Regions from separate parts of the Lentzea sp. NPDC092896 genome, predicted to be linked through region 2. Evidence: riboswitches for the same ligand, from Rfam matches in the RefSeq annotation. Region 2 holds a riboswitch; each other region holds the start of a gene.
The links. Region 2 has a riboswitch for thiamine pyrophosphate ahead of ACIQF0_RS29250 (thiamine ABC transporter substrate-binding protein). Riboswitches for the same ligand answer to the same signal wherever they lie in the genome.

Region 1 (9,935 bases), on a different contig from region 2:
CATCTGCGACGCGTCACCTGTGAACCGGACCTGCCCCCGGTCGTCCTTGACCTCCAGCACACCGTCGAGCTGGCTGAGCTTGCCGCCCTTGACGTACGAGCCGTAGGTGACCTTGCGCAGCTTGTCCGACTTCGCCGCGTCCGCGTTCTTCACCACCAGCAGCTGGCTGAAGCCGGTCTCAGTCGCCTCGACGGTCAGGTCGATGCCCGGCCACACCTCCGAGTACGTCGTCCTGGCGCCGTCCACCTTCGGTTCCGGCAACGACTCCAACCAGGTCAGACCGACCTCGACGCCGTCCTTGGAGACCGACGCGAGCGGCTTGCCCTTGCCCTTGCCGGAGAACTGGAGGTCAACGGGGGCTGCCTCCGGACGGATCAGCCCGTCCGCGTCCTTGCGGAGCCTGGTGCTGACGGGAACCCACTTGTTCCCGCGCTTCACCCGCTCCGGCTTCAGGGACTGGACGAGCTCCATCCGGCCGTCCGGCTTCGCCACGGTCTCGGTCGCCTCGGTCGTGAGCCCCGAGACCTTCACCGGCTTGTCGAACTTCCGTGCCGCCGCCAACGCCGCCACCTCGTCCGGCAACTCGGCCGGAGCAGGCGCCGCAAGCGCGTCGGGAGTGATGAGACCGGCTGATACAGCCAGAACGAGCGTGAACGCGCGCGCGCCAAATAGGCGCGCCTGTCTATGGCGCATTGTGCTGTAGCCCCCCAGGCCGCTTGTGTCGTGCCGCCGCACGACGACCGGGCCCCCAGGCCCGGACGAACACAACCGTGCCTTTACATCCGCCTTACCCGGAAGACTCCATTCGGCCTAATCGCGTCTCATCCGGGTGTGTGTGACCGATGTGTGATCGGTGCGGTTCAAGATCGCGCTACGCGCGCTGTTCCTCAGCCGCCCGGCAGGTTCACGGCGAGGAACTAGAGTCGTGGTCGTGATCACGCTGACGGCTCGCCTGTCCCCGTCCGCTCTGGACACCCGGCGCGGGGTGGTCCGCCTTCACCCCGAGGTGCTCGACGCTCTGGGCCTGCGCGCCTGGGACGCCGTGAAGCTGACCGGCGCCCGCGTGAGCGCCGCGCTGGCCGCCGCCGGCGAGCAGCCGCCGGGCGTGGTCCTGGTCGACGACGTGACGCTCACCAACCTCGGCGTGGTCGAGGGCTCCGAGATCGTCGTGGCTCCGGTCGAGGTGACCGCCGCGCGTTCGATCACCGTCGCGGGCTCCCGCCTGGCCACCACGGCGCTGACGCCGGACCACGTGCGCATGGCGTTGACGGGCAAGGTCCTGACCGTCGGCGACAACGTCTCGCTGCTGCCCCAGGACCTCGCGCCGCCGCCCGGCGCCAACGTCTCCGAGACGCGCCGCAAGCTGTCCAACGCCATCGGCATGACGTGGACCAACGAACTGATCACCATCACCTCGACCGACCCGGCGGGCCCGGTGGCCGTGCAGCCGTCGAGCGTCGTCGGCTGGCGTTCGGCCTCGGCCCCCGCCGCCGAGGTGACGCCGGTGGTGGTGCAGGAGAAGCACGAGGCGCTGCCCCTCGCGGACCTGGTGGGCCAGCGCGAACAGGCGCGCCGCCTGACCGAGTGGCTGGAGCTGATGTTCCGCCAGCCCGAACTCCTCACGAAGCTGGGCGCCTCCGCCCGCCTGGCCGCCATGATCAGCGGCCCGGAAGGCGTGGGCAAGGCGACGCTGGTCCGCGCCGTGGCCCGTTCGGTCGAGGCGACGGTGGTGGAACTGGCCGCGCCCAGCATCGCCGTCCTGGAGCCGGGCGCGATGGCCAAACAACTGGGCGACGCGATCGCGGGTGTCCCCGAGCAGCCCACCGTCCTGCTCCTCACCGACATCGACGCACTGCTGCCCACCGCACCCCCACCGGTGGCGACCGTCGTCCTGGACATCCTCCGCACGGCCATCTCCCGCCCGAACCTCGCGCTGATCGTCACATCAGCCCGCGCGGAGTCAGTGGACGCCCGCCTGCGCGCCCCGGATCTCGTGGACCGCGAACTCGCACTCCCCCTCCCCGACACAGCGGGCAGGACCGAACTCCTGCGGGTACTGCTGCGCGACGTCCCGGTGCAGTCCGATGTGGACTTCGGCGAGGTGGCCGCCCGTACACCGGGTTTCGTGGCGGCGGACCTCTGCGCCCTGCGCCGCGAAGCAGCGGTCCGAGCCGCCCTCCGCCAACGCGAGGTGGCAGAACCCCGTGTGGGACAAGAAGATCTGCTGGGCGCCCTGAACACGGTCCGCCCGATCTCCATGTCCGCCTCCGACACCGTGCAGACCGGCGGCCTGACGCTGGAAGACGTGGGCGACATGAAGGAGGTCAAGCAGGCCCTCACAGAAGCGGCCCTCTGGCCCCTCCGCTACCCCGACTCGTTCGCCCGCCTGGGCGTGGACCCGCCACGAGGCCTTCTCCTCTACGGCCCGCCGGGATGCGGCAAGACGTTCCTGGTCCGAGCACTGGCAGGCACGGGCCAGCTGAACGTCCTGACCGTCAAGGGCGCCGAACTGATGGACAAGTTCGTAGGAGAGTCAGAACGAGCGGTCCGCGAACTCTTCCGCCGAGCAGCGGACGCGGCCCCGGCCCTGATCTTCCTGGACGAGGTGGACGCCCTGGCCCCACGCCGAGGCCAGTCCTCAGACTCAGGCGTGGCAGACCGAGTGGTGGCCGCCCTCCTCACCGAACTGGACGGCGTAGAACCCCTGCGCGACGTCGTGGTGATCGCCGCGACCAACCGCCCAGAGCTGATCGACCCGGCCCTCCTCCGCCCAGGCAGGCTGGAACGAATCATCTACGTGCCACCACCGGACGCCGAGGCCCGCACGGAAATCCTCAAGGCCTCATCGCGAAACACGCCACTGTCCACCGACGTGAACCTGGCCGAACTGGCCGAAGAGCTGGACATGTACTCGGCGGCAGACTGCGCGGCCCTGATCCGGGAAGCGGCTCTGACAGCAATGCGGGAGTCCCTGGACGCGGCCGAGGTGACACAAACCCACCTGGCCAAGGCGAGGAAGGTAGTGCGCCCGTCACTGGACGCGGCACAGCTGGCATCACTGGCGGCCTACGCGACAGCACGCTGACGCAGGGGTCCCCTTGGTTTCAGGACCCCCCGCGACCCAACGTACAAGGCAGCACCGACAAGATCAGAAAGATTGGCGGGCTGCGGGCTGCGGGCTGCGGGCTGACCAGATCGGAACGCAAATTCGCCGCATTGTCGAGGTGAACCGAAAAGGCGAACGATCACGTCGAGGCCAGATCACCCGCGAAGCCGAAGGCGAGCCGTCTTTACCGTGCGGTCTGGGTGGGGTGGCTTCGTCACGAGTCGTGCCACAGCTCTTGCTGCACATGAGTAGGGGTGTCAACTCGACACGCTTTTCGTCGAGTTGACACCCCTACTCATGTGTGGCCCGCTCTTGGCTCGACTCGTGACGAAGCCACCCCACCAACGCGCCCCACAAAGCAACGCGCCTCCGCCCAAAGCAACAGGCGTGCCATCTACCTACGCATGGCGTGGACCCCGGCTTTTGATCAGATTGGCGGGGTCTGGGGCGGAGCCCCAGGAAGCAGCCGCAGATCAGGACTCAACCCAACCAACGCCTACTTGTTCTTAGAAGGCCCCTGAAAATCATTGGTGACAATCAAAATGATCCCGGCCGCAGCAGACTGAATCCCATCAAACCGAGGCTCAACCCGAGCCCTCAAAACCGCAGCCAGTTCCTTGGCCGAGGCCTCTTCATCAGTCTCAGGCCGGAAGTAAACGGTAGTGGTAGGGATAGTCCCGGACGAGTAGTTCCCAGTCTCGGCAACAGTCCACCCATTACCCCGAACCTCATCAGAAGCCTTGGAAGCAAGCCCGGTGATGGTCGAGTTGTTGTAAACCCGAACCGGCACCTTGGCCACTCCGGGCTGGGTGACAGGCGGAGGCGGCACAACTGAGGTAGCAGGCGTAGAAGCCGGAGGCGCGGAAGTGGTCGCAGCCGGCGCCGAAGACGAAGTCGAGGCCGGAGCAGAGACCGGAGGCTCAGAACTGGCGGATGCGGGCGGAGCCGTGGACGACCCCTCGGCAACGGGAGGTGTCTCGGACCCCCCACCGCTGAACAGGCTGACAACACCGATCACCAACGCGACGGCGGCGACACCGAGCAGGGCGAAGCCGGCTGCCTTGGCCGGACGGGACGGGCTTGCGGACTCGGGGGAGGTCATCAGTCCTCGGTGCTCCTGGCGCGTGCGCGAACCCTTTGGCGGCCTGTCCGCACGCCGCGCAACCGCTTGACCAGCATCGGATCGGCAGCCAGTGCGGCTTCGGATTCAACGAGCGCGTTGAGCAACTGGTAGTAGCGGGTAGCTGACATGTCGAACAGTTCCCTGATGGCCTGTTCCTTGGATCCCGAGTACTTCCACCACTGACGCTCGAACGCGAGCATCGTGCGTTCGCGGTTGGTCAGCCCGTCAGCGGAGGTGAGCGTCTCGGCGTGATCCATCTGGCTCCCCACGGTCGCCACACCATCTCAGGTGCGGGCAATTCAATCACGTGATCGTTCCAACCTACCGCGCGACACCGACAGTTTTGGACGGCTTAAAGTTCAGCCATGGCCGTCCATCGCATCTGCATCGCAGGCGACCCCGTGCTCCACAACCCGACGCGCGAGGTCACCGAGTTCGACACCGAGCTGAAGTCCCTCGTCGACGACATGTTCGAGACGATGGCAGCTGCTCGTGGTGTCGGGCTCGCGGCCAACCAGATCGGCGTCGACCTGCGGGTATTCGTCTACGACTGCCCGGATGACGAGGGTGTCCAGCACCGCGGCGTGGTCGTGAACCCCACTCTGGAGACCTCCGAGATCCCGGAGACCATGCCGGATCCGGACGACGACTTCGAGGGCTGCCTCAGCGTCCCCGGCGAGGCGTACCCGACCGGACGCGCCCAATGGGCGAAGGTGACCGGCCAGGGCCTCGACGGGGAGCCGTTCGAGGTCGAGGGCACCGGCTTCTTCGCGCGCTGTCTGCAGCACGAGACCGACCACCTCAACGGCTACCTCTACACCGACCGCCTCATCGGCCGGTACAAGAAGGAAGCCAAGCGGATGCTGCGCGACAACGAGTGGAACGTGCCGGGCCTCTCGTGGGACCCGAACGACCCCGCGAACTTCGACGAGGACGAGGACTAGGGCCGGAGCACCGCCTCCACCTGCTTCAGCTCCTCCACGCCCAACGGCCCGAACTCCAGCGCGCGGGCGTTCTCCTCGACCTGGGCCACCGTCCGGACGCCCGGAATCGGAACCAGGCGGGGAGAACGCGCCCAGAACCACGCCAGCGCACCCTGCACCAGCGTCCTCCCGCCGGACGTCAGCACGTCCCGAACGGCCTCACGAGCCTCGAAGTACTCCGGTGACGGCCGCCCGTCCACGAAGAACCGCAGCCAGGACGGGTTCGTGACGCGCACGTCGTCCGCGGGCAGCTCGGAGAACGTCTCCCGGGCCAGCAACCCCATCGCCAACGGCCGACGGCACAGCACCGAGTACTCCCCCGCGTACATCTCGGGGTTGTCGAACAGCAGGTTGATGTCGGCCTGCGCCGCGATCCCGTGCTCGCCCTCGCAGAAGAACCGCGCGCGCTCGACGTGGTCCGTGCTCCACCCGTAGGCCCGGATCTTGCCCGCCGCCACCAGCGCCTCGCACTCGTCCCGCAGCAGCGCCGCCTCCTCCAGCCCCAGCCCGCCGACGTGCAGCTGGTACAGGTCGATCCGGTCGGTCCCGAGCCGCCGCAACGACGCCTCGACAGCACCGCGCAGGTACGCGACCGACCCCTCGTCCCCGGTCATCCGCCGAGCCGCGGCGTCGAACCCGCAGCCCCACTTGGTGGCGATCAACACCTGGTCACGCATGCCCGCAAACGCTTGCCCGACCAGCGTCTCCGCGTGCCCGCACCCGTAGACGTCCGCAGTGTCGAACAGCGTCACGCCCAGCTCCACGGCCCGCCGCAACGCCCGCACCGACTCACCGTCGTCCGCGGGTCCCCAGCCGACCGGCGATCCGTCCGGGCCCGAGAACGGTCCGCCCATGGCCCACGTGCCGAAACCCAACTTCCCCAGTTCCAAGGTCATGACTCCACCGAACATCCTGGAGCGCGCTCCAGGTCAAGAAACAAGTTGCGACGACCAGCGACCATCAATGGCATGCCGATCGAAAACATCGTCGCCTTCGTCGCGGCCTCGTTCCTCATCGCTCTGTCGCCCGGACCTGGCACGGCCATGGTCCTGCGACAGTCGGTGCACGGGCGAAAAGCCGCGCTGGCGACGGTGTTCGGCATGGAGGTCGGTGTCGCGTGCTGGGCGATCGCGGCCGCGCTGGGCCTGTCGGTCCTGCTCACGGCGTCCGAGATCGCCTATCACGCGCTGCGGATCGCCGGTGCGGTCTTCCTGATCTATCTCGGCGTCAGGGCCCTGATCAGCAAGAGCCTGCCCAACGCCGACCCCCCACCGGCCAGCCACGCGTTCCGCAGCGGCCTGGTCGTGAACCTGGCCAACCCGAAGCTCGGCGTGTTCGCGATCTCGTTCCTACCGCAGTTCGTGCCTGCCGGGGAGGCCGGCAAGGGGGTTCTGCTCTTCCTCGCCATCGGGTGGGTCCTGATCGACACCGTCTGGTACCTGATCATCGTGTCGATCCTGCACACGATCCGCGGCTGGCTGAGCCGGCCGCGCGTCCGTCCCGCGCTCGAGAAGCTGTCGGGCGGCGTGCTGCTGGCGCTCGGAGTCCGGCTGGTACTCGACCCGCGTTGAGATCGGGCTGCCCCGGCGCCAGAACAGCTCGGGCAGCCCGGCCAGCTCGGCGAAGGTGTGGCAGGCGGCCATCGACGCGTAGCCGCCGGCCAGCACGTGCGCGCGGATCCGGTCCAGGCGGCCGAACTCGATCACCTCACCGGCGATCAGGAACGGCAGCACCAGCTGCCAGGCCTGCACGACGGCCGGACGACGCCGGTGAGGTGCGCGCAGGGCCGCGCGGGCGACCCGGAGCAGGTGCTCGTTCGCGCTCATCGTGTACGGATGGGCCGAGTGGTCCCAGCTCCACCGGCGTTCCTCGGTCACCGCGCACCGCACGCACTCGACCGGTCCGGTGCCCAGTTCGGCACCGCAGCGGGAGCACGCCAGCAGCGTCATCGCCCAGTCCACGCACGTCCACGGGTACTGGCCGACGTCCGCGGAGGTCACCAGTTCGGCCAGTTCCCGGTCCGCCAGCTGGGACGACGTGCGCAACGCCTCCCAGTCCGCGAGCCAGAACTGGTCGAGCAGTTCCGCGCAGAAGCCGCAGTCGGGGTAGCCGCGACCTGCGAGTTCTCCGCAGGAAGGGCATGCCGAGACCACGGCGGGACGCTGGCCGCGTCGCGCGCCGGGCGGGAACGGCTGGTGATCAGCCACGGGGAAGAGATTAGGGGCAAACGACGCCCTTGGCAGCTACGGCGCGCGCTGACTATGGTCGGTTCTCGACAACTCAACACAACGCGGGAGCTCGCGCCTGAGCGGGCTGAGAGGGTGACTGGCCGTAGTGCCGGTGTCACCGACCGCCTGAACCTGACCGGGTAATGCCGGCGTAGGGAGGAATGTCGTGACGGCACTTGACGACCGTTCGGTCAAGCCCAGTGTGACCACCGGCCCGATCTCGGGCTCGCGCAAGGTGTATCGGGAAGTCTCCTCTGACATCCGGGTGCCCTACCGCAGGGTCGAGCTGACCAACGGCGAACATGTCGATCTTTACGACACTTCCGGTCCGTATACCGACGACAACGCGACCATCGACGTCCACAGTGGACTCCCCGACCTGAGGTCGGGGTGGATCGCCGCACGGGAACCGATCAACGGAGCTGTCAGCCAGCTCGCGTACGCGAAGGCCGGGATCATCACCCCGGAGATGCGCTACATCGCGGTGCGCGAGAACCTCGACGCGGAGTTCGTGCGCGAGGAGGTGGCCATCGGGCGTGCGGTGATTCCGTTGAACCGCAAGCACCCCGAGGCCGAGCCGATGATCATCGGCAAGAAGTTCCTCGTCAAGATCAACGCCAACATCGGCAACTCCGCGGTGTCGTCGTCGATCGAGGACGAGGTCGAGAAGATGGTGTGGGCGTCCCGCTGGGGTGCCGACACGATCATGGACCTGTCCACCGGCAAGCGGATTCACGAGACGCGCGAGTGGATCCTGCGCAACTCGCCCGTTCCCATCGGCACCGTGCCGATCTACCAGGCGCTGGAGAAGGTCAACGGCGATCCGGCTTCGCTGTCGTGGGAGGTCTACCGCGACACCGTGATCGAGCAGGCCGAGCAGGGCGTCGACTACATGACCGTGCACGCAGGCGTGCTGCTGCGGTACGTGCCGCTGACGGCCAAGCGCGTCACGGGCATCGTCTCGCGCGGCGGTTCGATCATGGCCGCGTGGTGCCTAGCGCACCACAAGGAGAGCTTCCTCTACACGCACTTCGAGGAGCTCTGCGACATCCTGCGCGCCTACGACGTGACGTTCTCGCTGGGTGACGGGCTGCGGCCGGGTTCCATCGCGGACGCCAACGACGCGGCGCAGTTCGCCGAGCTCAAGACGTTGGGCGAGCTCACGCACATCGCACGGGCGAAGGACGTCCAGGTGATGATCGAGGGCCCCGGCCACGTGCCGATGCACAAGATCGCCGAGAACGTCCGGCTCGAAGAGGAGTGGTGCGGCGAGGCGCCGTTCTACACCCTCGGGCCGCTGGCCACCGACATCGCGCCGGCGTACGACCACATCACGTCGGCGATCGGCGCGGCGCAGATCGGCTGGCTGGGCACGGCGATGCTCTGCTACGTCACGCCGAAGGAGCACCTCGGCCTGCCGAACCGCGATGACGTGAAGACCGGCGTGATCACGTACAAGATCGCGGCGCACAGCGCGGACCTCGCCAAGGGCCACCCCGGCGTCCAGGACTGGGACGACGCGCTGTCCAAGGCGCGCTTCGAGTTCCGCTGGGAGGACCAGTTCAACCTGTCGCTCGACCCGGACACCGCGCGCTCGTTCCACGACGAGACGCTCCCCGCGGAACCGGCGAAGACGGCGCACTTCTGCTCGATGTGCGGGCCGAAGTTCTGCTCCATGAAGATCACGCAGGACGTGCGGCGCTACGCCGAGGAACGCGGTCTGTCCACAGTGGAGGCGATCGAGGCGGGCATGGCGGAGAAGTCCGACGAGTTCGCCGACACGGGCAACAAGGTCTACCTCCCGGTCGTGGAGACTTCGTGACCTCGACACCACCCAGGGTCCTCACCATCGCCGGAAGCGATTCCGGCGGTGGTGCGGGTATCCAGGCCGACCTCCGCACGCTCTTCGCGTGCGGAGTGCACGGCTGCGTCGCACTGACGGCCGTGACGGTCCAGAACTCCCTGGGCGTCACGGGAGTCTCGGAGATCCCGGCGGACGTCGTCGCGGCGCAGATCATCTCGGTGGCCGAGGACATCGGCGTGCAGGCCGCGAAGACCGGCATGCTCGCGTCGGCGCGGATCATCGAGGCCATCACCCCGGCCCTCGACCGCGTCGGCATCGGCAGGGGCAGGACCCCGTTCGTCGTCGACCCGGTCTCGGCGTCCATGCACGGCGACCAACTGCTGGCCGACAACGCCCTGGACGCGTTGCGCAGCCTGCTGTTCCCGCGCGCGACGCTGGTGACGCCGAACCTGGACGAGGTGCGGCTGATCACCGGCATCGCGGTGAAGGACCGCGCGGACCAGCGCGTGGCGGCGGAGGCGTTGCACGCCTTGGGGCCGGAGTGGGTGCTCGTGAAGGGCGGCCACATGTGGGACGACCCGGAGTGCCTCGACCTGCTCTACGACGGACGTGAGTTCATCGAACTGCCTGGACCTCGCTACGACACCGAGCACACGCACGGCAGTGGCGACACTCTGGCGTCGTCGATCAG
Region 2 (9,935 bases):
AGAGCGGCGACAGCGGCAACTACAAGATCAACAGACATGACCAGAAAACTCCCTCTTGCGATCTCTCCCGTCCTAATGACGCCGGGGTACCCCGTTTCGTTGCCTCGGGTAACGTTTTCGGGGTGAAACTCCGTGCTGTGGAAGCGCGTGTGCTCTCCGTAGCACCGTGGCTGCTCGCGTTGTCGGTCGCCGGGCACCTCTTCATGGTCGCGTTCCAGGCGAAGATGACCATGATCGACCTGCTGGTGTACCGCAACGGGTCGCCGCACCTGTTCTCCGGTGACCTCTACGAGTGGCGGCTCGACCAGTACGCGGACGTGTTCCCGCTGCCGTTCACCTATCCGCCGTTCGCGGCCGCGATCTTCACGCCGATGAGCTGGGTGCCGTGGGAGGCGTCGCGCTGGATCTGGCAGCTGCTCTGCCTGGGCTGCCTCTACTACATCGTGCGCACCAGCTTGAAGCTGCTGAAGCTGCAGGACCCGCGCCGCGCCATGATGTGGACCGCGCTGACGCTGTGGATCGAGCCGGTCCGCACCACGCTCAACTACGGCCAGATCAACCTCGTGCTGGTCGCGATCCTGATCGGCACGCTCGCCAGCGCGCGCAACTGGGTCGGCGGCGCCGGTGTCGGTTTCGCCGCGGGCATCAAGCTCACGCCCGCCATTTCCGGGCTGTACTTCCTGATTCAGCGCCGGTGGATGGCCGCTGTGTGGTCGTTCGTCGCTTTTGTCGTGGTGTACGGCATCGGGTGGGCCATCTCACCGTCCCAGTCGGACAAGTTCTGGTTCCAGCTGCTCGGTGACGCGAGTCGCGTCGGGCCGGTCGGCAGCGCGATCAACCAGTCGATGCGCGGCGCCCTGAGCCGCACGGTCGGGTACGACGTGAAGACCGGGCCGATCTACATCGTTGCCGTGCTCGTCGCGGCCGCGCTCACGTGGTTCGCGGTCAGCAAGACCAAGGACGTGCTGGCGTTGATCGTCAGCGTCCAGATGCTCGGCCTGCTGGTCTCGCCGATCTCGTGGAGCCACCACTGGGTGTGGATGGTGCCCGCCCTCCTGTGGCTGATCTACGAGGGCGGACACCTCCTGTGCAAGATCACCGCCGGCCTGTGGGTGCTGCTGACCGGCGGCTACCTGATCTCGTTCCTGCTGCTCGCCCAGCCGAACATCTGGGACTTCCCGCGGCCGTGGGTCTTCGTGGCGCTCGGCTGGGGCTATCCGGCCACGGGCCTGCTCACGCTCGTCGCGATCGGCCTAGCAACCCGGCGTCAGAGGGACGAGCTGCTGTCCCGCGATGAGGAAGCTCCCTACAGCGAACCCACCGGTGTCACCGGCTGAGGCGGGCTTCCAGGAGTTGCGGGCCGCGACCCAGCCCAGCGTTCCGTCGGCGTCCAGCGCGGTCAGGAGGGCCTGCCAGCCCTTCTGCACGTGCGGCAGGTAGGTCTCCCGGTCGAGCACACCCGCGTTGATGCCGGCGGCGATCGCGTAGGTGATCATCGCGGTGGCGGCGGAGTCCTTGCCGGTGCTGCCCCAGAAGCCGTCGTGGCGCTGCAGGAACCTGAGCGTCTGCACGCTCTTGCGCAGCGTCTTGGCGTACTCGGCGCGGTACGGGTGGTCGGCCGGTAGCGCGAGCATCGCCTTGGCCAGGCCCTGCACGGCCCAGCCGTTGGTCTGCACGTTCAGGCTCCACAGACCCGTGAACTCGTTGAACGTCCGGGCCTTGAGGCTGCGGTACGACTTGAACGAGTAGTCGAGCATGGCCTGGTCCTGGTCGGCCACGGCGATGCGCGTGAACGACGGCAGCGCCATGTTCAGCGCGTCCGGCGAGCGCCAGTAGCCGGTCTTCCCGTCCTGCACCTGGGCGCGCAGGTTGTCGCGCAACGGCTGCAGCACCTCGGGCTCCGGGTGGAAGAACGCCACGTCGAGGTACGGCTCACCGGTCGACTGGGCGTCCGGGGCGAAGGGGTTCGCCGGGTCCAGCGGCAGCAGGTACTTGTTCGCCTGCACCCACGGCCACGTCTTGTGGTTGCTGATCCCGGTGGTTCGCACCTGGGCGAGGTTGCCGACGTGGAAGCTCGCGTTGGACCAGGTGTTCGCCGCGAGGTCGGATCCCTTGATGACCCAGGTGGCACTGGCCTTGATCATCGTGTCCGTCACGGCACACGGCACGGCCTGAGCCGCGGTCGGAATCGCGGTAAGTGTCCCGGTCAGAACCAAGATGAAAAGTGATGTGCGCAACCGCATGAGGGTGTTCCCTCTCATATCCGCGGGCGGCGGCAGCGCACATCTTGACCGAATCAGCTCATCGCGTCCAGGACCCCGTCGATTTCCTCGGCGAGGGACACGTCGAGCGCGGTGATTCCTCCCTTGTAGTGGGTGCTCAGGTGGAATGTCAGCGTCTTGTAGCGGATGTCGATGTCCGGGTGGTGGTTGTCGTTCTCGGCGATCTCCGCGATCCGGTTCACGACCATGATCGCGTGGGAGAAGCTCGCCAGCTCCACGGTCCGGACCAGCGCCGCGTCCTGGGCACTCCAGTCGGGCAGCTTGGGCAGCACGTCGTTCAGCTGATCGTCGCTCAACAGCTCGGCCATGCCCTGATCGTCCCACCACGTCACGTAGGCTGCGCGTTGCCACGGGAGTCCGGTGAAGCGCCGGGCTGAGAGGAGGGCTCGCAAGCCCTCGACCGTCCACCTGATCCGGGTCATACCGGCGTAGGGAGAGATTTGACGTGAGAAGGATTTTTGCTGTTGTCGCTGCGCTGGCGTTGACCGGTTGTTCGGCCGGTACTTCGACCGCGCCGCAGACGCACGAGGTCACATTGGTGACGCACGACTCGTTCGTCGTGAAACCCGAGGTGCTGGAGGAGTTCCAGAAGTCCTCGGGAATCACCGTGAAGCAGATCGCGAGCGGTGACGCGGGCGAGCTGACGAACAAGCTGGTGCTCACCAAGGCGAACCCGATCGGCGACGTCGCGTTCGGCGTCGACTCGACGTTCGCCTCGCGGGCGTTGTCGGAGGGCGTGTTCGCCGAGTACGCCTCGCCGGAGGCCTCGAAGGGCGCCCAGCGGTACAAGGCCGACGACACGAACCGGTTGCAGGCCGTCGACGTCGGTGACGTGTGCCTGAACATCGACCCGGCCAAGCTCGGCGGCGTCGAGCCGAAGTCGTACGACGACCTGGCCGACCCGAAGTTCAAGGACAAGCTGGTCGTCGAGAACCCGGCCACGTCCTCGCCCGGTCTCGCGTTCCTGCTCGGCACGATCGCCAAGTACGGCGAGAACGGCTGGCAGGACTACTGGACCAAGCTCAAGGCCAACGGCGTCAAGGTCGTGAGCGGCTGGGAAGAGGCCTACAACCAGGAGTTCTCCGCCACCAAGGGCGACCGGCCGATCGTCGTGTCGTACGCGTCGTCGCCGTCGGCCGAGGGCGGCAAGACCAAGGCCGTGCTGGACACCTGCTACCGCCAGGTCGAGTACGCGGGTGTGCTGTCCGGCGCCAAGAACTCCGCCGACGCGCAGAAGGTCCTCGACTTCCTGCTGGGCGAGAAGTTCCAGGCCCAGGTGGCCGAGCAGATGTACGTCTACCCGTCGCGTGAGGGTGTCGCGCTGCCCGAGTCCTGGGCCAAGGACGCGCCGTTGCCGTCCTCACCGCAGTCGCTTCCCGCGGACAAGGTGAAGGACAACCGCGAAGCGTGGGTCGAGCAGTGGCGCAAGCTCGTGCAGGGCTGAGTTCCCGCACGGGGTGGTCGGCGGCGGCGCTGTTGCCGCTGGCCTTCCTGGGTTTGTTCTTCGCGTGGCCCGTGCTGGCGATCGTGTCGCTCGGGCTGCGCGAAGGTGGCGTGGCCTCCGCGCTCGCCGACAGCGACACCTGGGAACTCGTCGGGTTCACGCTGGGCCAGGCGCTGGCGTCGACGGTCGTGGCAGTTGTCGCCGGGATGCCGCTGGCGTTCGTGCTGGCACGGTGCCGGATCCGCGGGCTCGGCGTGATCCGGGCCGCGGTGATGGTGCCGTTCGTGCTGCCGACCGTGGTGGTGGGCCTGGCTTTCCGGACGTTCTGGCCGGACGGCGGGGTGTTGCCGATCGTGCTGGCGAACGCGTTCTTCAACGTGGCCGTGGTCGCGCGAACCGTGGGCGGGCTGTGGGCCCACACCGATCGACGGGCTGAGGACGCGGCGCGGGCTCTGGGAGCTTCGCGTCCGCGCGCGTTCGTGTCGGTGGTGCTGCCGGCGTTGGCACCGGCGATCGGCTCGGCCGCGGCGGTCGTGTTCCTCTTCTGCGCTACGAGTTTCGGCGTGGTGCTGGTGCTGGGCGGGTCGCGGTACCGGACCCTGGAGACCGAGATCTACCTGCGGACGGTCGAGTTGTTCGACCTGTCCGGGGCGGCGGCTCTGTCGTTGTTGCAGTTCCTCGCCGTGCTCGCGGTTCTGGTGCTGGGCGCTCTGGCCCGGCGCCGGCGCGAGACCGCGCTGGCGTTGCGGGGCAGGGAAGAGCTGGCGCGGCGGCCGTCCGGTGGCGAGTGGTACGTGGTGTTCGCCGCCTTCGCCGTGGTGGTGGCGTTGCTGACGCCGGTGGTCGGGCTGGTGACGCGGTCACTGTCCACTCGGGACGGATGGAGTTTCGCCGGGTACGTGGCGCTGAACTCCCGTGGCGACCGCGGCACGCTGGCGGTGACCGGGATCGACGCCGCGGTGAACTCGTTGCGGACGGCCTTCGACGCGACGCTCGTGGCATTGGTGGTCGGGGTGTTCTCGGCGGTGGTGCTGGTCGGGTTGCGGCGGTCCGGGAGCCGGGTGTCCGAGGTGCTCGACACCGCGCTGATGCTGCCGCTCGGGGTGTCCGCGGTGACGGTCGGCTTCGGCTACCTGATCACGATGGACGCGCTGCCCGGCGACTTCCGCACCTCGCCGTTGCTGGTACCGCTGGCGCAGGCGTTGGTGGTGACGCCGTTGATCGTGCGGATGGTGCTGCCGGTGCTGCGGGCCGTCGACGAACGGCTTCGGCAGGCGGCGGCGACGCTGGGCGCCTCACCGTTCCGGGTGTGGCGTGAAGTGGACCTGCCGCTGGTCGGGCGGTCTTTGGTGGCGGCGGCCGGGTTCGGGTACGTGGTGGCGCTGGGCGAGTTCGGGGCGACGAGCTTCCTGGCCCGTCCGGACGCGCCGACGCTGCCGGTGGTGATCGCGCGGCTGATGTCGCGGCCGGGGGAGTTGAACAGCCAGATGGCCTACGCGGCGTGCGCGCTGCTGATGGTCGTGACGGTCGGGTGCGTGCTGCTGATCGAACGGTTGCGCGTACCGAGCAGCGGGGAGTTCTGATGGCGCTGGAACTGGACTCGATCACCGTCCGCTATGGACAGACAGCCGCGGTGTCGGACGTGTCGCTGTCGGTGGCGGACGGCGAGGTCGTGGCGTTGCTCGGGCCGTCGGGGTGCGGGAAGTCGACGTTGCTGCGCACCGTGGCGGGGCTGGAGAAGCCGTCCGCCGGCGCGGTCCGCTGGGACTCCGCCGACCTGGCCGGCGTTCCGGTGCACCGGCGCGAGTTCGGGCTGGTCTTCCAGGACGGGCAGCTGTTCCCGCACCGGACGGTCGCCGGGAACGTGGCCTTCGGCCTGCGGATGAAGAAGGTCGAGCGCGAGGCGCGGGACAAGCGAGTGCTGTCGCTGCTCGAACTCGTCGGCCTCGAAGGCTATGCCGACCGGCGGGTGACGCAGCTGTCCGGCGGTGAGCAGCAACGAGTCGCGCTGGCACGGGCTTTGGCGCCGTCGCCTCGGTTGCTGCTGCTGGACGAACCGCTGTCGGCGCTGGACCGGGCGTTGCGCGAACAGCTCGCGGTCGACCTGGCCCGGTTGTTGCGGGAGGCCGCGACCACGGCTCTCGTGGTGACGCATGACCACGACGAGGCGTTCACGCTGGCCGATCGCGTGGCGATCATGTCGCGCGGCCGGATCGTCCAGGTCGGGCCGCCGGCCGAGGTGTGGTCGTCACCCGTGGACGTGGAGACGGCGAAGTTCCTGGGCTGCAACAAGTTCGTGCCCGGTTCGTTCGTCGGGCTGGACGTGGAACGGGTCGGGCTGCGGGCCACCGCGCTCCGGGTCGACTCCGACGGCCTGCTGGAGGGCACCGTGCTGGAGCGGGTGCACCGACGCGATCACGTGCGGCTGCTCGTGGAGATCGGCGGCGAGGAGTACGAGGCCGTCGGTCCGGTGTCCGTGGGGGACCGCGTGCGGCTCGCAATTGACTTGGACGGCGTCGCGCGCGTCGGGTAGTCATGGAGCCCTATGGGACTTCATGAGGGACGGGTCGCGCTCGTCACGGGCGTGAGCAGGCGGCAGGGCATCGGCTACGCGATCGCGTCCCGGCTTCGTGGCCTGGGCTTCGATCTGTTCGTGCAGCACCACGTCGCACACGACGCCGCACAGCCGTGGGGCGCGGACTCGGTGGACGAGGTGCTGGCGGACCTCGGCGCTCAAGGCCTGGGTGTGGATCTGGCCCGGCCGGACGCGCCGGACGAGCTGATGGCCGCGGCTGTCGAGGCTTGCGGACGTGTCGACGTCCTGGTGTGCAACCACGCGCGGTCTGGCGGCGACGGTCCGTTGGGCTCGTTGGACGCGGCGATGCTCGACGAGCACTACGCGGTGAACACCCGCTCGTCGATCCTGTTGGCGCAAGCGTTTGCCCGCCAGTGGACCAGCACCGGCGGCGGACGGGTCGTGTTCCTGACGTCCGGGCAGAACCTCGGCCCGATGCCCGGTGAGATCGCCTACGCGGCCTCGAAGGGGGCGCTGGCGGCGATCGTCGCGACGCTGTCGCACGAGCTGGCGGACCGGGGCGTCACCGTCAACGCGGTGAACCCCGGCCCGACCGACACCGGCTGGGCCGGGCCCGGGCTGACCGACTTCGTGAACGAGCGGATGCCGGCGAAGCGCTGGGGCCAGCCGGACGACGCCGCCCGGCTGATCTCCTGGCTGTGCACCGACGACGCCGCGTGGATCACCGGACAGGTGCTCAACAGCGAGGGCGGGTTCCGGCGGTGATCAGCCACGCCCCGGACGGGTACGAGTGCCCGTTCTGCTTCCTGCTCGCCGGCGGGGAGACCGAGATCGACAGCCAGAACGACGTCGTGCTGCGCACCGAACGAGCCACGGCGTTCGTCGCGTCCGGCTGGTGGGCCAACAACCGCGGCCACGTCATCGTGATCCCCAACGAGCACCACGAGAACATCTACGACCTGCCCGCCGAGTACGGCCACGCCGTGCACGACGTCGTCCGCGAGATCGCCATCGCGATGCGGGACGCGTACGGCTGCGAGGGGATCTCCACCCGTCAGCACAACGAGCCCGCCGGTGGCCAGGACGCGTGGCACTTCCACATCCACGTCATCCCGCGGTACCAGGGCGACGACCTCTACGGGTCGAAGCCGCTGCCGGGATTCGCCACCGGCGAGCAACGCCGGCCTTACGCGGACAAGCTGCTAGCTGTCCTTCGTGACCAGGCGGATCGCCGCCAGCCCGGTGCCGATCAGCAGGTAACACCCGGCGAGCAACGTGCTGTCGCCGATCTGCCCCCACGGGATCGGGTCGCGCATCACGTCGATCAGCCCGGGGAATCCGGTCGTGATCAGGAACGGGTGCAGCCAGTCCAGTGACGAGAACTGCCCCAGCACCTGGAACACGATGATCGTCACCATCGTCGCCGCCTGCACCACCAGCGGGTGCTCGGTGGCGGACGAGACGGCGAGGGCGACCGCGCCGATCGACACCATCTGGAACGTCACCAGCAGGATGAACAAACCGATGCGCACCAGGCCCTCTCCGGTCGAGAGGGTGGTGCCGGACAACGTCGCCATGCCGTCGGAGCCGAGGAACGCGGTGCCGGCGATGATGCCGACGACGGCCATCAGCGTGACGGCCAGCAGCGACATCGCGGTGAGCCCGAACAGCTTCACGAACAGCAGCCGCACGCGGGACACCGGCGCGACCAGCAGGCCGCGCAACGTGCCGTGCTGGGCCTCGCCCGCCAGGCCGTCCGCCGCCCAGATCGACGCCACCAGCGGCAGCAACAGGTTGAGCGACAGGAACAACGTGAAGATCGGCACGACCATGCCGTTGCCCTCGATGATCGCGGCGAGGCCAGGACCGCCGCCACCGTCCTCGCCGGCCGTCCAGATGCCGAAGCTGATGATGATCGGCACGAGGATCAGGCCGAACAACCCGATGAGGGTCCGCGGCCTGCGCAGCATCCAGCGCACCTCGGAGCCGAACTGACGCGTGATCATCGCCGTCCCCCGTCCAGAGTGTCCACAGCGGACATTCCGCGCTCGGCCTCCTCGGCCTCGGTGAGCCGCGCGAACAGCTCCTCCAGACCGGTCTTCCAGCGCGTCGCCTCGTAGACCTGGGCGCCTCCGTGCACGAGCGTCTCGATCACCTGCGGCGCGCTCGTCCCCGCGAGCTCGACCCGCAGGCCGTCACCGAGCGGCCGGGCGGAGATCTTGGCCTGCCGCAACGCGCTCAGCGCCTTCTCGACGTCCGGTGTGATCACCTGGAGCGCCGAACCGCCCGCCTGCAGCAGTTCGGTCAGCTCTCCTTGCGCCACAACGGTTCCCCGGTGCAGCACGGCGACGTGCGTGCAGGTGGCCTCGACCTCGCTGAGCAGGTGGCTCGACACCATCACCGTGCTGCCGGACGCGTGCAGGTCCGCGATGATCTTGCGGATCTCCCGCGTGCCGGCCGGGTCGAGGCCGTTGGTCGGCTCGTCGAGGACGACGAGCTTGCGCGGCACGAGCAGCGCCGCGGCCAGGCCGAGACGCTGCTTCATGCCGAGCGAGTACCCCCGGTACCTGCGGTGGGCCGCCTGCGCGAGCCCGACGCGTTCGATCGCGTCCTCCACCGCCTGCTTGATCTCCTTGCGCGGCAGCAGAGGCTCGAACGCGGCACACCTGACGAGGTTCTCCCGCCCGCTCAGGAACGGGTGGAACCCCGGACCCTCGACCAGCGCGCCGACGTGCGGCAGCACCTGCTCGGCTCCGTCGGGAAGACGTTGGCCGAGCAGTTCGATCTCCCCCTGCGTGGGGCGGACCAACCCGAGCAGCATCCGGATCGTGGTCGTCTTGCCGGACCCGTTGGGCCCGAGCATGCCGAGCACGGCACCTTCCGGCAGCTCCAGGTCGACGCGGTCCACGGCGACCGTGCTCCCGTACTCCTTGCGCAGACCCTTGGTCCGCGCGGCGACAGCGTGTTTCGACGGCGCTGTCACCGGCGCGCTGGTCGAGGTGGTCACTTCACCTGTCCGATCGTGTCGAACAGGACCTGCTCGGGCACGGCGCCCGCGACGACACGGCCGTCGTCGGCGATCAGGACCGTGGCGACCTTCGTGTTGAAGATCTTGCCGCTACCCCAGGCACCGCTCACCTTCTTGGTGAACCGGTCGACCATGCCCTGCGCCTCGGCGGGCACCTGGGTCATGGCCTCCGCCGGAATCCTCGCGCCGACGACGGTGTCCCAGCCGGTGCCGAAGATCTGCGGGTCCTTGCCCTGCAGTGCCTGCTCGATGCCCATCTCGGGCATGCGGTCGCGGCCCTTCTCCTCCTTGGCCTCCGGCGTGGTGACCTTGGCGTTGGCGGGCGGCGTGAACTCGAACAGCTTCGAGTCCTGCGGGCCGACGTTGATCTCGCTGAAGCCGACCAGGCCGACCGGCTCGCTCGTGCCGTTGGTCAGCACGGCGACGCGCAGCGGCATCTTGAGCTCGGAGTCGACCGCGATCCGCACCTCGCGGATCAGGGTCTTCTCGCTGGCCTTGGGGGTCAGCACGAGCTCGTAGGCGGCACGGTTCGCGACTCGCGCGGTGCCGTCGACGCTGATGTCGCTGAACTCCTTGGTCAGCCCGACGACCTGCTTGGCCGCCGCGGCCGGGTCCATCGTCTCGGCCTTGCCCGCGTCCGGCTTC
Region 3 (9,935 bases), on a different contig from region 2:
ACGCATGGCGGCGCCCATCCGTTCCGGGTCCTGCGCTCGGGTGACGGCGGTCGCCAGAAGCACCGCTGAGCAGCCGAGTTCCATCGCGAGGGCCGCGTCGGACGCCGTGCCGATGCCCGCGTCGAGCACCACTGGGACAGATGCCCTGGAAGTGATCATCTCGATGTTGTGCGGGTTGCGGATGCCGAGACCCGTACCGATGGGAGAGCCCAACGGCATGACCGTCGCGCAGCCGACGTCCTGGAGCTTCAGGGCGAGCACCGGGTCGTCGTTGGTGTACGGCAGGACCACGAAGCCGTCGTTCACCAGCCGCTCGGCCGCGTCGAGCAGCTCGACCGGGTCCGGCAGCAAGGTCTCCTCGTCGTGGACGACCTCCAGCTTGACCCAGTTCGTCTCCAGGGCCTCGCGTGCCAGCTGCGCGGTCAGCACGGCCTCGGCGGACGTGCGGCAGCCCGCGGTGTTCGGCAGGACCTCGATCCCCAGGCGCCGCAACAACTCCAGCACGCCGGTCTGGCCCGCGGCGTCGACGCGGCGCATCGCCACGGTCGTCAGCTCGGTACCGGACGCGACCAGGGCCCGTTCCAGCACCGAGAGGTTCGCGGCACCGCCGGTGCCGGTGATGAGCCTGGACCGGAACTCCCGGCCCGCGATGATCAGCGGATCGTCCACGTCAGCCTCCCTGGACCGCGGTCAGCACCTCGACGACGCCGCCGTCCGGCACGATCGTCCTGTCCCACAACGCCCTCGGCACCACGGCACCGTCGAGCGCCACGGCCACGCCCTTCTCGGGTGCGCCCACCAGCGTCACGACCGCGGCCACCGACGTGCCCTCGGCCAAGTCGCGGGAGGTCCCGTTCACCTGTGCCTTCACGAACTTCCTCCCTGAAGCAGGTCGACGACGACCTGAGCGGTGTGCGGGGCCAGCAGCAGGCCGTTGCGGTGGTGGCCGGTCGCCGCGATCACGCCCGGCTCCAGCCAGCGGACGATCGGGACGTTGTCGGGGCTGCCCGCGCGGAACCCGACGGCGGCCTCGGTCAGCGCGTACTCGGCGATGCCCGGCAGCACGGTTTCCGCGTCCCGCAACAGGTCCCGCACGCCCGCGACGGTCACGTCGGTGTCGAAGCCCGCCTCGTACTGGGTCGCGCCGACGACCAGACCGTCGTCTCGCGGCACCAGGTACACCGGACGACCGGACACCAGCGCGCGGATCGTGTGGCGAGGCGGCGGCAACGCGCCGGGCCGATGGGTCAGCCGCAGAATCTCGCCCTTGACCGGCCGGATCACGTCCTTCAACGCGGGATGCAGCGCACCGCTCCACGCCCCGGCGGCGATCACCGTGACCCGTCCCTCCACTGAGGACACGACTCCGGCGTCCAGACAAGCCTTCCACAGTGCGGAAAGCAGCACGCGGTTGTCGACGGCGAGATCGCCCGGCGCGTGCACGCCACCGCGCACCGCCGGCCCGAGAGAAGGTTCGAGAGCCCGGATCTCCCGCGAGGTCAGCAACTCCCCCGCGTGCCGGAGATCAGCGAGGTCACCGGGTTGCGCACCGACCGCCAAAGTCCCCGCGGTGAACAGCTCGACACCCAAAGACTCAGCGAACGACGGCCACAGTGCGAGGGCCGCAACACCCTGCGCCACCACGGCTTCCTCGCCCGGCCAGGCCTCCGTCAACGGCGCGAGCATCCCGCCCGCGACCCGCGAGCCGGCATGCGGCGACCCGTCGTCGAACACGGAGACCGAGAACCCGGCCCGTGCCGCGGCGAGAGCCACGGACAGCCCGATGACACCGCCCCCTCGGACGGCCACTTCCACACTGCTCAAGGCATTCACGCTCCCTGCGCCGGCATGACCCGGATCAGGTTCGACGGTCGGAGCGAACCACGCTCCCTCTCAGCCCGGTGTTCTCCAGGCTCCCGTGCGGACCGACTTCAACATAACGGTTAACGTGCGTACGTGCCAGGACTCGACGGAAACCTGATCAGGCAACGACTCGCCGACGCGACGCTCTACCTCTGCACGCCGAACCGGCCTGATCTGGCCGAGTTCGCGGACGCGGCACTCGCGGGCGGCGTCGACATCATCCAGCTGCGGGACAAGTCACTGGAGGCGAAGCAGGAGATCGAGGCGATCGAGATCCTCGCCGAGGCCACCGAGCGCCACGGCAGGCTCCTCGCCGTCAACGACCGCGCGGACATCGCCCACGCGGTCGACGCCGACGTGCTGCACCTCGGCCAGGACGACCTGCCCGTCCCGCTCGCCCGCCGGATCATCGGCGACGAGGTGGTGATCGGCCGCTCCACCCACGACGTCGACCAGATGACCGCAGCGACGACGGAACCCGGCGTGGACTACTTCTGCACCGGCCCGTGCTGGCCGACGCCGACCAAACCGGGCCGCCCGGCTCCGGGACTCGACCTGGTCCGAGCCACGAAGTCCGAGCGCGCGTGGTTCGCCATCGGCGGCATCGACCTCATGAACCTCCACGAGGTAAAGGCAGCCGGAGCGACCCGAGTGGTCGTCGTCCGGGCCATCACCGACGCCGAAGACCCCCGCAAGGCCGCCGAGTCGTTCAAAACTGAACTTAGTAGTTGAAATTTGAACAAACAGGCGTACTCTCGATGACGTGAGCGCACCTGTGCTGTACCTGAGCCACGGGGCTCCCCCGCTGGCTGACGACGAGACGTGGACCAGAGAGCTCAAGGACTGGTCCGCCACCCTCCCGCGCCCGGAGGCCGTGCTCATGGTCTCCGCGCACTGGGAGGAGGCGCCGACGACCATCGGCGCGACCACGACCGTGCCCCTGGTCTACGACTTCTGGGGCTTCCCGCAGCGGTACTACGACGTCAAGTACGAGGCGCCGGGCGCACCGCAGCTGGCCGCCGACGTCCGCAAGCTCCTCGGCGGCCACGTCGAGCAGGACGAGACGCGCGGGCTCGACCACGGCGCCTACGTTCCGCTCAAGGAGATGTTCCCGGACGCCGACGTGCCGGTGCTGCAGATGTCGATGCCCACGCTCGACCCGCGTGAGCTGCACGAGATCGGCCGCAAACTGGCGCCGCTGCGGGACAAGAACGTCCTGATCGTCGGCAGCGGGTTCATGACCCACAACCTGAGCTGCGTGAACTTCCCCGCCGGACCGGACTACGAGCCGCCGTCGTGGTCGAAGGAGTTCGACGACTGGGCGCACCAGCAGCTCGCGAACGGCGACGTCGACGCGTTGCTCGACTTCCAGCAGAAGGCGCCGGCGGCGGGGATCGCACATCCGAGGACTGAGCACTTCGCGCCGCTCTTCGTGGCACTCGGCGCCGCGAGCGACGAGAAGGCCCGCACCAGCGTCGACGGCTTCTGGTACGGACTGTCGAAGCGGTCCGTGCAGTTCAGCTAGCCGCCCCTTCGAGGAACAGCGTGGCCAGCCGCCGCGCGATCGCGGGCGTCCCCGCTCGGACGCCCCCGCTCGCCATCAGGAGCAGCACCACGTCGTCGACCGAGAAGTCGGCCCGCAGCCGCCCGGTCGCCTTCGCCCGCCTGATGAGTTCGGCGAGCGAGCGGAACGACGTCTCGCGCACCGAGGCGAAGTCGATCGCCCTGGGGTAGGCGCTCGTGAACGCCGCCGAAAATCCGCGGTCGAGCACGTGCAGCAGGCACACCTGCTCGATGGTCCGGCAGAACCCCTGCCAGGGATCCGGGTTCGCGAGACCCTCGTCGACCGCGGCCGTGCAGGCCGCCAGCCGCTCCGAGAACGCCTCCACCAGGAGCGCCTCCTTGGTGGGGAAGCGGCGGTAGAGGGTCGCCGGACCGACCCCGGCCCGGCGGGCGATCTCGCGCATCGGCACGTCCAGGCCCTCCGAGGCGAAGGCCTCCCGCGCCACGACCAGGATCCGGTCGCGGTTGTCCTGGGCGTCCGCCCGCAGGTTCTGAGTCAGTTCCACCGTCACCGTCTCAGTTTCGGCTAAGTGGACGCCCTGTTCCACTAATTTCGCCGGCATGCGAGCACTTCAGTTCACCCAGTACGGACCCGCCGACCTCCTGCACGTGGCCGAGGTCGCCGAACCGCACGCGGGTCCCGGTCAGGTCCGCATCGCCGTGCGCGCCTCCGGAGTCACTCCCGGGGACACCTACCTGCGCTCCGGGATGTTCGGCGAGCGGTTGCCGTTGCCGCACGTGCCCGGCGTGGACGCGGCGGGTGTCGTCGACGAGGTCGGCGAGGGGGTGACCGGCGTGAGCCCCGGCGACGAGGTGTTCGGCCTGGTCGACCTGGCCCTGCTCGGCGGAGCCAACGCCGAGTTCGCGGTGCTGGCCGCGTGGGCACCGAAGCCGGCGGCTCTGAGCTGGGAGCAGGCGGGCGGCGCGGCGGCCAACGTGGAGACCGCCACCAGGGCGCTGGACCTGCTCGGGGTGCGCGACGGAACGACGTTGCTGATCGCGGGCGCGGCGGGCGGCGTCGGCACGGTGGCGATCCAGCTGGCGGTCGCACGGGGCGCGAAGGTGATCGGGACCGCCGGGCCGTCGAGTCAGGACCTGGTGGCCTCGCTGGGAGCGACGCCGGTCGAGTACGGCGAGGGCTTGGCGGACCGGGTCGGCGCGGTCGACGCCGTCCTGCACTGCGCGGGGACCGTGCCCGACCTCATCTCGATCGCGGGCTCACCGGATCGCGTGGTGACGATCGCCGACCTGTCCGGCGACCACGGGATCCGGCTGACGCACACCGCGGGCGGCCCCGGTGCCGATCCCCAGGCGCTGCACGGCCTCGCCATCGCGGCGGAACTCGCCGAGCAGGGCGCCTTCACCGTGCCACTGGCCGGGGTCTTCCCGCTGTCCGAAGCAGCCGAAGCGCATCGGCTGAGCGAGACCGGCCACGCCCACGGCAAGATCGTGCTCCTCAACTGAAAAAACGCCGCGACACCAGAGGGTGCCGCGGCGCTTTCAGCTGAGAACTAGCCGCGCGTCAGCGTGAGGCCGTAGCGCGACAGGATCGGGTTCACCGGCTGGAAGTACGTGGTGCCGCCGGACGAGCAGTTGCCCGAACCACCGGACGTCACGCCCTGGGCCTGGCCGAAGCCGGAGCCCGCCACCCACGAACCACCGGAGTCACCCGGCTCCGCGCAGGCGTTGGTGCGGGTGAGGCCCCGGACCTGGCCCTGCGGGTAGTTCACGGTCTGGTTGAACGCCTGGACGGTGCCGCAGCGCCATCCGGTCGTGGAGCCCGAGCGGCAGATCTGCGAGCCGACGGCCGCCTGGGTCGAGCCCTTGACGATCACGTTCGCGCCGCCGTAGCGGTTGACCCACGGACGCGGGGTCCAGTTCGCGTTGGTCCGCACCCAGGAGTAGTCGTTGCCCGGGAAGACCGAGCCGGCGAACGTGCCGGCCGCGACGCGGTTGAAGCCCTGGACGGCGGTGCCCGTGGTGCCGCAGTGGCCCGCGGTCACGAAGCCACCGGTGACGGAGAAGCCCAGCGAGCAGCGGCCACCACCCATGTAGATGGCGTCACCACCGCGCAGGTCGTACAGCGGGGTCGGGCTCTCGGTCACCTCGGCGACCTGGACCGCACCGCTGACGGACTTCGCGGTCGCGATCCACTTGTCCGCGGCCGCGTCGCGCACGTTCTTGTTGACCTCGACGACGACGCTGTTCGACTTCTCGTCGACCCGCCAGCTCGTGATCGCCGCGGGGGCGCTCATGAGGTCGAGAACCGACTTGGTCCCGTTGAGCTGGGCGAGCGAGTTCTTGACGACCTGGGTGTCCGCGCCGGTCACGGAGAGTCCCGACTTGGTCACCCCGACCGTCAGTCTGCCGCTCGCCTGGTCGATCCAGGCTCCGCCGAACGCGTCGCCCAGAGACGACTTCGACTGCTCCGCGATTTCGCTCGACCTCTGGTCAGAGGCCAATCGGACGCGGGCCTGGTCAGCGTTCAGGCCCAAATCACGCTGGACCGCTTGGAGCAACTCTGCCGAGTAGCTCTCCGTATCGGAACCGGTTGGGGCGACCGGTGCGGCAGGGGCGCCAAACGCCGGTACGCTGAGAGCAGTCACGACTCCGGTGGCGAGAACAACGGCACCGGTAACACGGGCCGCACTCGTGCGGTTCATCAGACGTCTCCCTCACTTTCGGGTGCAGGGGAACCCGAGAGATCGGTTGCAGGGACCTCTCTCGGGGGCTCTAGGGGGACGGGTGGTGGGGCGGCGGCAGGGGTCGCCCCACCCCTCCCATCCCAACTTGCCTCTCAAACCCGGTGCAGGCGCCATGTCCTCCACCGAAGGCGCCGGGCTCAAGCGGACGTGCCACGAGCCTCATTGCGCCTCCTCCCGGTCTCTTTCGGACCGAATTCCTTCGCCCGTTCGAGTGAAGTTGCGGGCCTCTTGGCTATGACGCCCTGCCCCGAACGTGAACGAAGTGTGTCACAGCTCACGACAGATCAACTGCGGCGCGTAGCCTTTGACAGTTAACTGTCGCTCAAAGTAGTGACGTGATCACCGAATGGGGTCGGTGGTCGACGGAGGCGTCGAGCTGTCCGTCGGCTGTCGGGAATCTGTCGACGTCGTCGTCGGCGTGGTGGTCGTGGTGCTCTCGGACGACGACTGACCGGACGTGCTCGGAGGCGGCGTCACGGTGATCGTTTCGGTCTTCGTCGTCTCGGTGTGGGTCTCGGTGTGGGTGCTTGTGGACGGTTTGCCCGGATCGGCGGTGACCGGCTTGCCGGTGACCAGCTGGACGCTCGTCGCGGTGAGCACGGTCACAGCGAAAACCAGCAGGCCGCCGACCGCGATCACCTGCCAGCGCTTCTCGCGTTCCATCGACCGCTGGTAGAACACAGCGCCCAGAGTGGTGACGAGGCTCGCCAGAATCGCACCGACGATGGTGCCGACGAGGTTGAGGCGAAGGCTCAGCACGGCCGCTGTGGCGGCGGCGAGCACACTCGCGATGAGCTTGACGGGGGTGATCTTCTCCTTCTCAGACATGACACACGTAGGACGTTGGGCACAGTTCACCGGTTGTGCCCCGGTGACGTGCATCATCGACGCATGCGCCTGGTGACTCTCGAAGACGTCCACGCGGCCGCCGCCGCGATCGCCCCGCATGTCGTCCACACCCCGTTGCTGCCCTTCGACTCCGGCCTGTGGATCAAGCCCGAGTCGCTGCAGCCGATCGGTGCCTTCAAGCAACGCGGCGCGGTGAACGCGTTGTCCCGCATACCTTCCGAGGACCGGGCGCGCGGTGTCGTGGCGTATTCGAGCGGTAACCACGCGCAGGCGGTCGCCTACGCCGCCAAGATCCTGGGCATGCCGGCCGCGATCGTCGTGCCGAACAACACCCCGCAGATCAAGATCGACGCGACGCTCGCGCACGGCGCGGAGGTGTTCGTCGTCGGCATCACCGAACGCGAGTCGCGCGCCTACGAGCTCGTGGAGGAGCGGAAGGCGACGCTGATCCCGCCGTTCGACCACCCGGACGTGATCGCCGGCCAGGGCACGATCGGCCTGGAGATCTGCGCGGATCTTCCCGACGTGGCGACGGTCCTGGTGCCGGTGAGCGGCGGCGGACTGATCTCCGGCGTCGCGGCGGCGGTGAAGTCGTTGCGCCCCAACGTCCGCGTCATCGGTGTCGAGCCCGAACTGGCCGGCGACACCGCCGCGTCGTTCGCCGCCGGCGAGCTGGTCCGCTGGGACGCGCACGACCGCGCCCGCACCGTCGCGGACGGTCTGCGCGCCGAGGCCTCCGAGCTGACGTGGGCGCACATCCGCGAGTACGTCGACGACGTCGTGACGGTCTCCGAGGACGAGATCCGGGACGCGGTGAGGCAGATCGCCCGCCGCACGCGGGTCGTGTCCGAGACGAGCGGTGCCGTGGCCGTCGCCGCGTACCTGAACCGCGACCTGCCGGCCGGTCCGGCCGTCGCGATCGTCTCCGGCGGCAACATCGAGCCTGCCCTGCTCGCGTCGATCCTCGGATGATCGCGCTCCCAGAGATCCGTTCGGCGGCGGCGGTGATCGCCCCGCACGTGGTGCGCACGCCGTTGCTGCCGTTCGGTCCTGGATGGATCAAGCCGGAGAACCTGCAGCCGATCGGCGCGTTCAAACTCCGCGGCGCGCTGAACGCGTTGGCACGCCTGGAGAACCGCGCCAACGGCGTGGTGGCGTACTCCAGCGGCAACCACGCGCAGGCCGTGGCGTTCGCGGCACGCCTGCACGGCGTCCCGGCCGCGATCGTGATGCCGGACAACACCCCGGCGGTCAAGATCGAGGCCACGAAGGCGTTGGGGGCCGAGGTCTTCATCGTCGGCATCACCGAACGCGTCGAACGCGCGGAGGCCCTGGTCGCCGAACGCGGCGCGGCGCTGATCCCGCCGTTCGACCACCCCGACGTGATCGCCGGTCAGGGCACGATCGGCCTGGAGATCCTGGACGACCTGCCGGGCGTCGAGGCCGTCGTGGTGCCGATGTCCGGCGGCGGGCTGATCTCCGGCGTGGCCACGGCGATCAAGTCGCTGCGCCCGGACGTCCGGGTGATCGGCGCGGAACCCGAGCTGGCCGCCGACATCGCGGAATCACTCAAAACGGGCGAACTGGTGCGCTGGGACCCGCTGAAACGGGCTCAGACGGCCGCTGACGCGTTGAGGGACGAGCCCTCGGAACTCACCTGGGCCCACATCAGCAAGTACGTGGACGACGTGATCACGGTGTCGGAGGACGAGATCCTGAAAGCGGTGACCGACCTGGCCCGCCGGGCGCGGCTGATCGCGGAGCCGAGCGGGGCCGTCGCGGTGGCGGCCCAGGCCAAGCTCGGGGGTGGCGTCGCCATCGTGTCCGGCGGCAACGTCGACCCCGCGCTACTGGTGCGCCTTCTCGCCACCTGACCGGATGTGCGTCGGCGGGCCCTCCACGCCGCAGTGCAGGCACTCGCCGGGATGCGGGGCTTCGTGCTGCTCAGGGGCAGCGTCCAGCACCCGGTTGTCCACCCCGATCGCCAGCAGGCCGCCGATGATCGCCGCGCCCGCGCACAGCACGAGAGCCATCTGGAACCCGGAGGTCATGACGACCGGGTTCGTGTAGTCCTCGCCCATCAGACCGACCGCGGCGGGCAGCACGGCCATCGCGAGCAGGCTGCCGGTGCGGGCCACGGCGTTGTTCACGCCGGACGCGACACCCGCGTGGTGATCGGGCGCCGAGGCCAGCACGGTCGCCGTCACCGGGGCGACCACGGTCGCGAGCCCGACGCCGAACAGCACCACACCGGGCAGCACGCCGGTGACGTACGAGGCGCCGGGAACGGCGTTGCGCAGTAGCAACATGCCCAGGCCGACCAGGATCGGACCGGCGATCAACTGCACGCGCGGGCCGTAGCGCTGGGCGAGCTTCCCCGACGTCGAGGAGGCCAGCAGCATGATGATCGTGAGCGGCACGCTGGCCAGTCCGGACGCCGTCGGCGAATATCCGAGCGAGATCTGCAGTTGCAGCACGAGCAGCACCATCACGCCGCCGAGCGCCGCGTAGACCAGGAACGTCACGACGTTCGAGACCAGGAACGTCCGGTCGCGGAACAGCTCCGGCGGCACCAACGGGTCCGCGGACCGCTTCTGGACGAGCCCGAACGCGATCATCGCGGCCAGTCCCGCGGCCGCGAGCACGTACGACTGCTCGACGAGCCCGCCCGTCAGCAACGCCAGCCCGACCGCGCCGACCAGCGCGGACAGGTAGTTCGGGTGCCCGGCCGACTCGTCGCGCGACTCCGGCACGAACCGCAGCGCGAGGAACACGCAGAGCGCGGCCACCGGCAGGTTCACCAGGAACGCGAGCCGCCACGACCAGGCCTGCACCAGCAACCCGCCGACGAGCGGCCCGACGGCGGTCGCCACACCGGACAGCCCTGACCAGGCGCCGATCGCGCGGGAGCGGTCCTCCCGGTTGAACGACGACTGCAGGATCGCCAGCGCTCCC

Region 1: it holds a riboswitch for thiamine pyrophosphate, as region 2 does, so the genes downstream of both, thiC (phosphomethylpyrimidine synthase ThiC) here and ACIQF0_RS29250 (thiamine ABC transporter substrate-binding protein) in region 2, are expected to answer to the same signal.
Region 3: it holds a riboswitch for thiamine pyrophosphate, as region 2 does, so the genes downstream of both, ACIQF0_RS16315 (FAD-dependent oxidoreductase) here and ACIQF0_RS29250 (thiamine ABC transporter substrate-binding protein) in region 2, are expected to answer to the same signal.

Annotation. Positions count from the first base shown of each region.
Region 1 covers NZ_JBIVPX010000003.1:125,622-135,556, forward strand. Annotated here, with positions in the region: gene ACIQF0_RS16240 (LamG domain-containing protein) at 1-693, opposite strand, end outside; gene ACIQF0_RS16245 (AAA family ATPase) at 932-3,085, shown strand; gene ACIQF0_RS16250 (LytR C-terminal domain-containing protein) at 3,603-3,905, opposite strand; gene ACIQF0_RS16255 (DUF3263 domain-containing protein) at 4,208-4,486, opposite strand; gene ACIQF0_RS16260 (peptide deformylase) at 4,595-5,173, shown strand; gene ACIQF0_RS16265 (aldo/keto reductase) at 5,170-6,108, opposite strand; gene ACIQF0_RS16270 (LysE family translocator) at 6,181-6,783, shown strand; TPP riboswitch at 7,493-7,617, shown strand; gene thiC (phosphomethylpyrimidine synthase ThiC) at 7,607-9,262, shown strand; gene thiD (bifunctional hydroxymethylpyrimidine kinase/phosphomethylpyrimidine kinase) at 9,259-9,935, shown strand, end outside.
Region 2 covers NZ_JBIVPX010000006.1:279,403-289,337, forward strand. Annotated here, with positions in the region: gene ACIQF0_RS29235 (mannosyltransferase) at 123-1,337, shown strand; gene ACIQF0_RS29240 (glycoside hydrolase family 88 protein) at 1,254-2,156, opposite strand; gene ACIQF0_RS29245 (4a-hydroxytetrahydrobiopterin dehydratase) at 2,297-2,590, opposite strand; TPP riboswitch at 2,622-2,734, shown strand; gene ACIQF0_RS29250 (thiamine ABC transporter substrate-binding protein) at 2,728-3,726, shown strand; gene ACIQF0_RS29255 (ABC transporter permease) at 3,702-5,309, shown strand; gene ACIQF0_RS29260 (ABC transporter ATP-binding protein) at 5,309-6,259, shown strand; gene ACIQF0_RS29265 (SDR family oxidoreductase) at 6,272-7,027, shown strand; partial or broken gene ACIQF0_RS29270 (HIT family protein) at 7,114-7,374, shown strand; gene ACIQF0_RS29275 (ABC transporter permease) at 7,465-8,268, opposite strand; gene ACIQF0_RS29280 (ABC transporter ATP-binding protein) at 8,265-9,269, opposite strand; gene ACIQF0_RS29285 (hypothetical protein) at 9,266-9,935, opposite strand, start outside.
Region 3 covers NZ_JBIVPX010000003.1:137,682-147,616, forward strand. Annotated here, with positions in the region: gene ACIQF0_RS16305 (thiazole synthase) at 1-669, opposite strand, end outside; gene thiS (sulfur carrier protein ThiS) at 671-871, opposite strand; gene ACIQF0_RS16315 (FAD-dependent oxidoreductase) at 868-1,824, opposite strand; TPP riboswitch at 1,819-1,930, opposite strand; gene thiE (thiamine phosphate synthase) at 1,957-2,595, shown strand; gene ACIQF0_RS16325 (dioxygenase) at 2,627-3,388, shown strand; gene ACIQF0_RS16330 (TetR/AcrR family transcriptional regulator) at 3,381-3,938, opposite strand; gene ACIQF0_RS16335 (NADP-dependent oxidoreductase) at 3,988-4,890, shown strand; gene ACIQF0_RS16340 (S1 family peptidase) at 4,938-5,777, opposite strand; gene ACIQF0_RS16345 (hypothetical protein) at 6,471-6,959, opposite strand; gene ACIQF0_RS16350 (threonine/serine dehydratase) at 7,023-7,952, shown strand; gene ACIQF0_RS16355 (threonine/serine dehydratase) at 7,949-8,854, shown strand; gene ACIQF0_RS16360 (MFS transporter) at 8,828-9,935, opposite strand, start outside.